Regions from separate parts of the Klebsiella sp. Sb-30 genome, predicted to be linked through region 2. Evidence: predicted binding sites of a transcription regulator. Region 2 holds the regulator's gene; the other holds the start of a gene.
What was found. The regulator CRP, encoded in region 2, controls carbon source genes, mostly activating them, when cyclic AMP is high. The targets are predictions, from matches to a motif close to ATGTGANNNNNNTCACAT.
Positions count from the first base shown of each region.

Region 1: a site for CRP is predicted at 1,867-1,884, ahead of focA (formate transporter FocA). Genes of this name have one in related genera too.

Region 1 is NZ_CM172749.1:3,490,483-3,495,158, reverse strand. It holds gene pflB (formate C-acetyltransferase) at 1-898, opposite strand, end outside; gene focA (formate transporter FocA) at 950-1,807, opposite strand; gene ycaO (30S ribosomal protein S12 methylthiotransferase accessory factor YcaO) at 2,193-3,953, opposite strand; gene AC236I_RS16345 (DUF421 domain-containing protein) at 4,069-4,676, shown strand, end outside.
Region 2 is NZ_CM172749.1:435,308-439,983, reverse strand. It holds gene AC236I_RS01980 (phosphoribulokinase) at 21-887, shown strand; gene AC236I_RS01975 (OsmC family protein) at 968-1,372, opposite strand; gene crp (cAMP-activated global transcriptional regulator CRP) at 1,679-2,311, shown strand; gene AC236I_RS01965 (YccS/YhfK family putative transporter) at 2,364-4,442, shown strand; gene argD (bifunctional acetylornithine/succinyldiaminopimelate transaminase) at 4,432-4,676, opposite strand, start outside.

The DNA of each region.
Region 1 (4,676 bases), 2.3 Mb from region 2:
GTTCAGTGATTTTGCCTGCTTTCAGGTCACGTTCGATGTAAGCATCCAGGAAGGTGGATACGCGACCGAAGGACATTGCTGCACCGTTCTGAGACTTAACCGCGGCCAGGTAGCCGAAGTAGGTCCACTGGATAGCTTCCTGCGCGTTGGTTGCCGGACCTGAGATATCGCAGCCGTATTTCGCTGCCATTTCTTTGATCTGACCCAGAGCGCGGTGCTGTTCAGAGATCTCTTCACGCAGACGGATAGTCGCTTCCAGGTTTACGCCGTTTTCCAGGTCAGACTGCAGAGACAGGAACTGTGCGTATTTGTCTTTCATCAGGAAGTCGATACCGTACAGCGCAACGCGACGGTAGTCACCGATGATACGGCCACGGCCATACGCATCCGGCAGACCAGTCAGAACGCCAGACTTACGGCAGTTCAGAATGTCTTTGGTGTACACATCGAATACACCCTGGTTATGGGTTTTACGGTATTCGGTGAAGATTTTTTTCAGCATCGGGTCCAGTTCGCGATCGTACGCTTTGCAGGAACCTTCAACCATTTTGATGCCGCCGAACGGGATAATCGCACGTTTCAGAGGCTTTTCAGTCTGCAGACCAACGATTTTCTCAAGAGCTTTGTTGATGTAGCCCGCGTCATGAGACGTGATGGTGGATGCAAGGGAAGTGTCGAAGTCAACAGGCGCGTGAGTGCGGTTTTCCTGTTTAACACCTTCCATAACGTTGTCCCACAGCTTGGTTGTCGCTTCAGTTGCGCCAGCCAGGAAGGACTCGTCGCCTTCATACGGGGTATAGTTTTTCTGGATAAAGTCACGTACGTTGACTTCTTTCTGCCAGTCACCTTTCGCGAAACCTTCCCAGGCTGTGGCTAACTTTTCATTAAGCTCGGACATGTAACACCTACCTTCTTAAGTGGATTTTTTATTTACTGCCTGAAACGGCCCTTAGTGATGGTCGTCGCCACGCAGGTAAATGACCCAGTATGTCAACCCAACCAGCAGACCACCGCCGATAATGTTCCCGATAGTTACCGGAATCAGGTTATCAGTAATGAAGTTCATCACGGTCAGGTGAGAGAAATTTTCCGGAGCAGAACCAATAGCGGTCCAGAATTCCGGGGTTGCAAAGTCGCGAATTACGATACCCAGCGGGATCATAAACATGTTAGCGATACTGTGCTCAAAGCCGCTGGCAACAAACATCGCCACCGGTAAAACCATAATCATGGCTTTATCCATCAGGCTGCGACCGGAGTAGCTCATCCACACCGCCAGACAGACCATCAGGTTAGCCAGGATACCCAGACACACGGCTTCAATAAATGTATGGTGCATTTTGTGGTCGGCGGTTTGCAGGACGTTCAGGCCCCATGCACCGTTGGCGGTCATATACTCGCCAGATAACCACATCAGCAATACAAACAGCAGTGCACCTATCAGGTTACCAACATAGACGTTGAGCCAGTTTCTTGCCAGTTGACCCCAGGTAATTCGTCCGCTGGCTTTCGCCACGACGATAAGTACGGTGGAGGTAAACAGGTCGGCACCGCAGATGACGCAAAGAATCAGGCCGAGTGAAAAGCAGATCCCCCCGATCAGTTTAGCAATTCCGAAAGGCATCGCGGCAGTGCCGGTTGTCGCCGTAATATAGAAGACAAAAGCAATGGAAATGAAAACACCAGCGGTAATCGCCAGATAAAACGTCTTCATCGGGTGCTTTGTCGCTTTGTAGACACCTGCTTCTTCGGCGACTTTCGCCATGGCTGCAGGGAGTAAAAGATCAAAAGGGTTGTCAGCTTTCACACTAACTCTCTCTTTATAAAAGTTGGCGGTGAGATACTAACAAAGCATTATAGAAGGGAAATTGATGTAGATCATATCCCACCGGAACTATAAGCCCTGGATATGTGTGGTTTTGACTTATTATGGGAATAAATGATTGTTTTAAATGAAAAAAATAAATTTTAAAATTTACAACTTATGTTGATTTTTTTCATTTTGGGCCGCTGTGGACGGTTAATTAAAATGGGGTATTTTTTATTAAAATTAACAATCCTAAAGTGATGCGTAAAAAAAGTTTACTGTAAATTAACGTTGCAACTACAAATTAGCCGCGGGTCTACTTAGCGATGAAAAACGGGGTCTTTATCGACCCCGTAAATAATGCGGCTGGCAGTAAAATGAAGCCTTATTTAGCCCAGAATGCCGCTTTTGCCCGCTGCAGTTTTTCATAGGCTTTCAGTAAAGACTGATGGGCCGGGAAAGCCTGGAGATCGCTATCTACGGCCTGCAGGCCATAGAACGGCGCTTCACCGCTCATCGCCGCGCTGGCAGCTTCTACCGCATCGGCGCCGTACATACGGATAAAGGCATTCAGGTACTGCAGAGGCTGGCGTTCTTCTTCCTGACTGAGCAGCAGCAGCGTCTGCAGGCAGCGGTAGTAATTTGCGCGTTCCGCACTGAAGATAGACGCATTGAATTCAATGGTCCATTCCGTCCAGATCAAGGCCTGCTCCAGATCGCCACCGGCCAGCGCCAGCATCGCTTTCAGTTCGCCAATACGCAGCGTATACCAGCCGTTGTCTTTGCCCGTCGCCAGGCCCAGCAGCTCGCGTACGCGGGTGAAGTCGTCATTCCCTTCATCATCCAGTTGTTCGATCAGCGCCAGATAATCTTCTTTTTCCCATTCACTGCCCGGCAGGGAGAGAAGGGTTTCGCGCAGATGGCTGCCCATGCTGTTATTGGCCAGCCACAGATCTTCCGCCGGGTAAATGTCTGACATTCCCGGAACGATGATGCGGCAGGCGTAGACGCTCAGGTGCTCATAATCGGCGATGTAAACTTCTTTATCTTCTTCTTTAAAGATGGCCATCAGGGTGGCGAACTCTTCTTCCGTGGTGCCGGAAAAGCTCCAGTCGACGAACGGATAGTCAGCATCCTGTTTGAACATATCCCAGGAGATCAGACCGCTGGAATCAATAAAGTGGGTTTCAAGATTGGCGTGTTCAGCGACTTCTTCATCATCGAAGGTTGGTGGCGTAAAGACATCGAGATCTTTCAGGCTACGGCCTTGCAGCAGCTCGGTGACGGTACGTTCAAGAGCGACGCCGAAGTCCGGATGCGCGCCGAAAGAGGCGAAGCAGGTTCCGTTGGTCGGGTTAAACAACACCACGCAGATAACCGGGTATTTGCCGCCCAGCGAGCCATCGTAAGCAAAGATCGGGAAACCTTCGGCTTCCAGCTTATTGATGGACTCCACCACACCTGGATAACGCGCCATGACCTCTGCCGGAATTTCTGGCAGGCTGATGCTCTCAGCGATGATGCGGTTTTTAATGTGACGCTCGAAGACTTCCGACAGTGCCTGAACGCGCGCTTCGTTCGCCGTGTTGCCTGCGGACATCCCGTTAGAGACATACAGGTTGCCGACGATATTCATCGGGATATAGACGGTTTCGCCATCGGACTGGCGGGTGAACGGCAGGCCGCAAACGCCGCGTTCGTCGTTGCCCGACTGCAGATCGACCAGCATGCTGGCGGTCAACTGATCGTCAGGATCGTAAAATGCGCGCAGACGAGGATCCAGCAGACCTTCCGGCACTTCATCGTCTTCGGTCAGCGGGAACCATTTCTCATTTGGATAGTGGACGAATGGTCCGTTAGCGATGGTTTCGCCCAGCCAAAAGTCAGCAAAAAAGTAGTTGGTGGACAGACGCTCGAAATATTCACCAAGAGCCGAGGCCAGCGCCGCTTTTTTGGTTGCCCCTTTGCCGTTGGTGAAACACAGCGAGCACTCTTTATCACGGATATGTACTGACCACACGTGCGGTACGGGATTCAGCCATGAGGCCTCTTCAATATCAAATCCGAGGTCGAGCAATTTCTGCTGGAAGCGGGCGATGGAATCTTCCAGGGCGGCATCTTTGCCGGGAATAAACGTTTGAGTCATGGCGATCACTTTTATCGTACGTAAAGCGCGCAATGATACGGCTTTTAGATGACCGGCGCTATCTCCATCGTCTGGCTATCCTTACTGACACCCGATAACTGTGCAGGCGTTAACCATGAAGGCATTTGATTGGCATCGTATGGCGCTGGATAAAGTGCCAGCGGACTTTTTGGCTGAGGTGGCGCTGAGGAGCGTGTACACCTTTGTCCTGGTATTTATCTTTCTCAAAATCACCGGCCGACGCGGCGTGCGGCAGATGTCGCTGTTCGAAGTCCTCATTATCCTGACCCTTGGATCCGCGGCAGGGGATGTCGCTTTCTATGACGATGTCCCGATGCTGCCGGTGCTGGTGGTCTTTGTCACCCTGGCGTTGCTCTACCGGCTGATCATGTGGCTGATGGGCAAAAGCGAGAAGCTGGAGAACCTGCTTGAGGGCAAACCGATCCCGGTCATCGAACAGGGGGAACTGGCCTGGAAAAATTTACAGACGGAAAACATGACCGAATTCGAGTTTTTTATGGAGCTGCGGATCAACGGCGTCGAACAGCTGGGACAGGTCCGGTTGGCTATTCTGGAAACCAACGGGCAAATTAGTCTCTACTACTATGCGGATCGAGACGTCAAAGCCGGTCTGTCTATTTTACCTCCTCCCCATAACGCAAGCTTCGCTACCATTCCGCGCGACGATGAATATGCCTGCGTACGGTGTAGCGCAGTTCTTAA
Region 2 (4,676 bases):
CGTTTAATCTGGGAGTTGTTATGTCTGCCAAACATCCGGTGATTGCCGTCACGGGCTCCAGCGGCGCGGGAACCACGACCACCAGCCTCGCCTTTCGTAAAATTTTCGCCCAGCTAAATCTGCGTGCCGCGGAGGTAGAAGGCGACAGCTTCCATCGCTATACCCGCCCGGAAATGGACATGGCGATCCGCAAAGCGCGCGATCAGGGGAAACACATCAGCTACTTCGGCCCGGAAGCCAACGACTTCGGCCTGCTGGAAAACACCTTCCTTGAGTACGGGCGTAACGGTAGCGGCCAGTCGCGCAAGTATTTGCATACCTATGATGAGGCGGTGCCGTGGAATCAGGTACCGGGCACATTCACACCGTGGCAACCGCTACCGGAACCGACCGATGTCCTGTTTTATGAAGGGCTGCACGGCGGGGTTGTCACGCCGCAGTATAACGTCGCGCAGAATGTCGACCTGCTGGTTGGCGTGGTGCCTATCGTCAACCTGGAATGGATTCAGAAGCTCATCCGCGATACCAGTGAACGAGGTCACTCCCGTGAAGCGGTGATGGATTCCGTGGTCCGTTCAATGGAAGACTATATCAACTTCATCACACCGCAGTTTTCGCGCACCCATATCAACTTCCAGCGCGTCCCCACTGTCGACACCTCCAACCCGTTTGCGGCGAAGGGCATTCCGTCATTGGATGAAAGCTTTGTAGTGATCCACTTCCGCAACCTACCGGATATCGATTTTCCCTGGCTGCTGGCGATGCTACAGGGCTCGTTTATCTCGCATATCAATACGCTGGTGGTGCCTGGCGGGAAAATGGGGCTGGCGATGGAGCTCATCATGACGCCGCTGGTGGAGCGTTTGATGGAAGGTAAAGCAATTTAAATTCGCGGCCGGCGCTACGCTTGCGCCGGCCTGCAAGACGGTGTCAACCCGGTAAGCATCGCGCCACCGGGTATCTGGCATTACGCCTCTACCACCTCAAACGAATGGGTGATGTTCACCGCTTTTTGCAGCATCAGCGCCACCGAGCAGTATTTCTCCGCCGACAGATCCACCGCACGGGAGACGGCCGCATCTTTCAGCTCCTTGCCGGTGACAATAAAATGCATGTTGATATGGGTAAACAGACGCGGCGCCTCTTCCCGACGTTCAGACGTCAGCTTGACTTCACAGTTAGTCACGTTGTGACGACCTTTCTGCAAAATAGACACGACATCGATCGCGCTGCATCCGCCCGCCGCCATCAGCACCATCTCCATTGGGCTTGGCGCTTTATCTCCGGAGTTGCCGTCCATCAGAATCTGGTGACCTGACGCCGACTCTCCGATGAAGGTTAACCCTTCAACCCATTTCACACGAGCTTGCATAAAATTTAACTCCAAGGTTGCAATTTTCCTGACAGATTACGCGTACATAACAATTCTCGCAACGGAAGGCGACCTGCATCATGCTGAAGCGAGACACCAGGAGACATGCGGCAAAAGCTATGCTAAAACAGTCGGGATGCTACAGTATTACATTGATGTACTGCATGTATGCAGAGGAGTTCACATTACAGGCTGAAGAAAAATCACCAGCCCGTTTCCCAGGCATAGGGAAACAATACGATTGCATGCCCGGATGCCGTGTAGTGTCGGCACCCGGAGATAGCTTATAACAGAGGATAACCGCGCATGGTGCTTGGCAAACCGCAAACAGACCCTACCCTCGAATGGTTCTTGTCTCATTGCCACATTCATAAGTACCCATCTAAAAGCACGCTGATCCACCAGGGTGAAAAAGCAGAAACGTTGTACTACATCGTCAAAGGCTCTGTGGCTGTGCTCATCAAGGATGAAGAAGGTAAAGAGATGATCCTCTCTTACCTCAACCAGGGCGATTTCATCGGTGAATTAGGCTTGTTTGAAGAAGGCCAGGAGCGTAGCGCCTGGGTACGTGCGAAAACCGCATGTGAAGTGGCCGAAATCTCCTACAAAAAATTCCGTCAGCTCATTCAGGTTAACCCGGATATCCTGATGCGCTTGTCGTCGCAGATGGCTCGCCGTCTGCAGGTGACCTCAGAAAAAGTGGGTAACCTTGCCTTCCTCGACGTCACCGGGCGCATCGCTCAGACGCTGTTGAACCTGGCAAAACAGCCGGATGCGATGACCCACCCTGATGGTATGCAAATTAAAATTACCCGTCAGGAAATTGGTCAGATTGTTGGCTGTTCCCGCGAAACCGTTGGCCGTATCCTGAAGATGCTGGAAGATCAGAACCTGATCTCCGCACACGGTAAAACTATCGTCGTATACGGTACGCGTTAAGTCGATAAAACGGCGTATTGCTTGCGCAATACGCCGTTTTTGTTTTCCCTCTATGTGGCGCAGGCTGATTTACCACCCGGAAGTCAACTATGCACTGCGGCAAACGCTGGTGTTGTGTTTGCCTGTCGCAATCGGCCTCCTCCTCGGTCATTTACAGCAAGGTCTGCTGTTCTCGCTGGTGCCCGCCTGCTGTAACGTCGCCGGTCTGGATACGCCGCACAAACGTTTTTTTAAACGCTTGATTATTGGCGGTTCGCTGTTCGCCGGCTGCAGTCTGGTCGTCCAGCTTCTGCTTCAGCAGGCGATCCCGCTACCTTTGATTCTCAGCGGCCTGGCGCTGCTGCTCGGCGTGACGGCGGAGATCAGCTCTCTGCACGCCAGGCTTCTGCCCGCTTCGTTGATTGCCGCGATCTTTACCCTGAGCCTTGCCGGAAACATGCCCGTCTGGGAGCCACTGCTGATCTACGCCCTCGGGACGCTGTGGTACGGTCTGTTTAACTGGTTCTGGTTTTGGCTATGGCGCGAGCAGCCGCTGCGCGAATCGCTGAGCCTGCTCTATCGCGAGCTGGCTAACTACTGCGAAGCCAAATACAGCCTGCTGACCCAGCATATCGATCCCACCACTTCACTGCCGCCGCTGCTCACGCGCCAGCAGAAGGTGGTGGACCTGATCACCCAATGCTACCAGCAGATGCATATGCTGGCGGCGAACCAGCGCAATGACCACAAGCGCCTGCTGCGGGCGTTTCAGATGGCGCTGGATTTGCAGGAACATATCTCCGTCAGCCTGCACCAACCCGAAGAAGTACAAAAACTGGTAGAACGCAGCCATGCCGAGGCGGTGATCCGCTGGAACGCGCAAACCGTTGCCGCTCGCCTGCGGGTGCTGGCCGATGACATCCTGTACCACCGCTATCCGCGGCGCTTTAACATGGATAAGCAGATCGGCGCGCTGGAGAAAATTGCCTGGCAGCATCCGGACAACCCGGTAGGGCAGTTCTGCGCCTGGCACTTCAGCCGAATAGCCCGGGTGCTGCGTACCCAGCGCCCGCTGTACGCTCGCAACCTGATGGCGGATAAAGAGCGCCGTCTGCCGCTGCTGCCCGCGCTAAAAAACTATCTCTCGTTAAAATCACCGGCGTTACGTAACGCTGCGCGTATCTGCGTGATGTTAACGGCCGCGAGCCTGATGGGAAGTGCCCTGAACCTTCCCAAGCCTTACTGGATCCTGATGACGGTGCTTTTTGTAACCCAAAACGGCTACGGCGCGACGCGGGTACGTATCGTCCATCGGGCGGCAGGTACGCTTGCCGGTCTGGCCATCGCCGGACTGGCGTTGCACTTCCATGTCCCGGAGGGTTATACGCTCTCCGCGATGCTGCTCGTCACGCTGCTGAGCTACCTGATTATCCGCAAGCATTATGGCTGGGCGATGGTTGGCTTTACCGTGACGGCGGTGTATACCCTGCAGCTTCTGACGCTCAACGGCGAGCAGTATATTGTCGCCAGGCTTATCGATACGCTTATCGGCTGCCTTATCGCCTTTGGCGGCATGGTCTGGCTATGGCCGCAATGGCAAAGCGGGCTACTGCGTAAGAACGCTCACGACGCGCTGGAAGCCGATCAGGAAGCGATCAGGCTGATTCTTAGCGACGATCATCAGGCTCCGGCGCTGGCCTATCGCCGGATGCGCGTCAATCAGGCGCATAACTCGCTGTATAACTCGCTGAATCAGGCCATGCAGGAACCCGGTTTTAACACACACTATCTTGACGACATGAAACTGTGGGTCACCCACAGCCAGTTTATTGTTGAGCATATCAACGCGATGACCACCCTGGCCCGCGAGCATACGATGCTGACGCCGGAGCTGGCCCGACGCTATCTGGAATCTTGTGAGATTGCGCTCCAGCGTTGCCAGCAGCGGCTGGATTCCGATGGTCCCGGCAGCGCTGGCGATGTCAATATTATGGAGTCGCAGGATGTGGAGGTGAGCCGGGGGCCGTTAAGTACGATGGAGCAACATCTGCAGCGGATCCTCGACCATCTGAACACCATGCACACCATCTCCTCGGTGGCATGGCGTCAGCGCCCGCATCACGGCATCTGGCTACGCGCGATTAAGCGTTAAGAACCTGCTTTACCGCCTGGGCAAAGCGGGCCATGCCTTCGGCAATATCCTGCTCGTCGATGACCAGCGAAGGGACAAAGCGCATCACATCCGGCCCGGCATTCAGCACCATCACGCCGGCATCTGCCGCGGCATAGAGAAAATCACGAGCCCGGCCCTTATACTGCGGCTTAAGCTCCGCGCCAATCAACAGCCCCATACCGCGGATATCGCTGAACAGGTCAAACTGCGCGT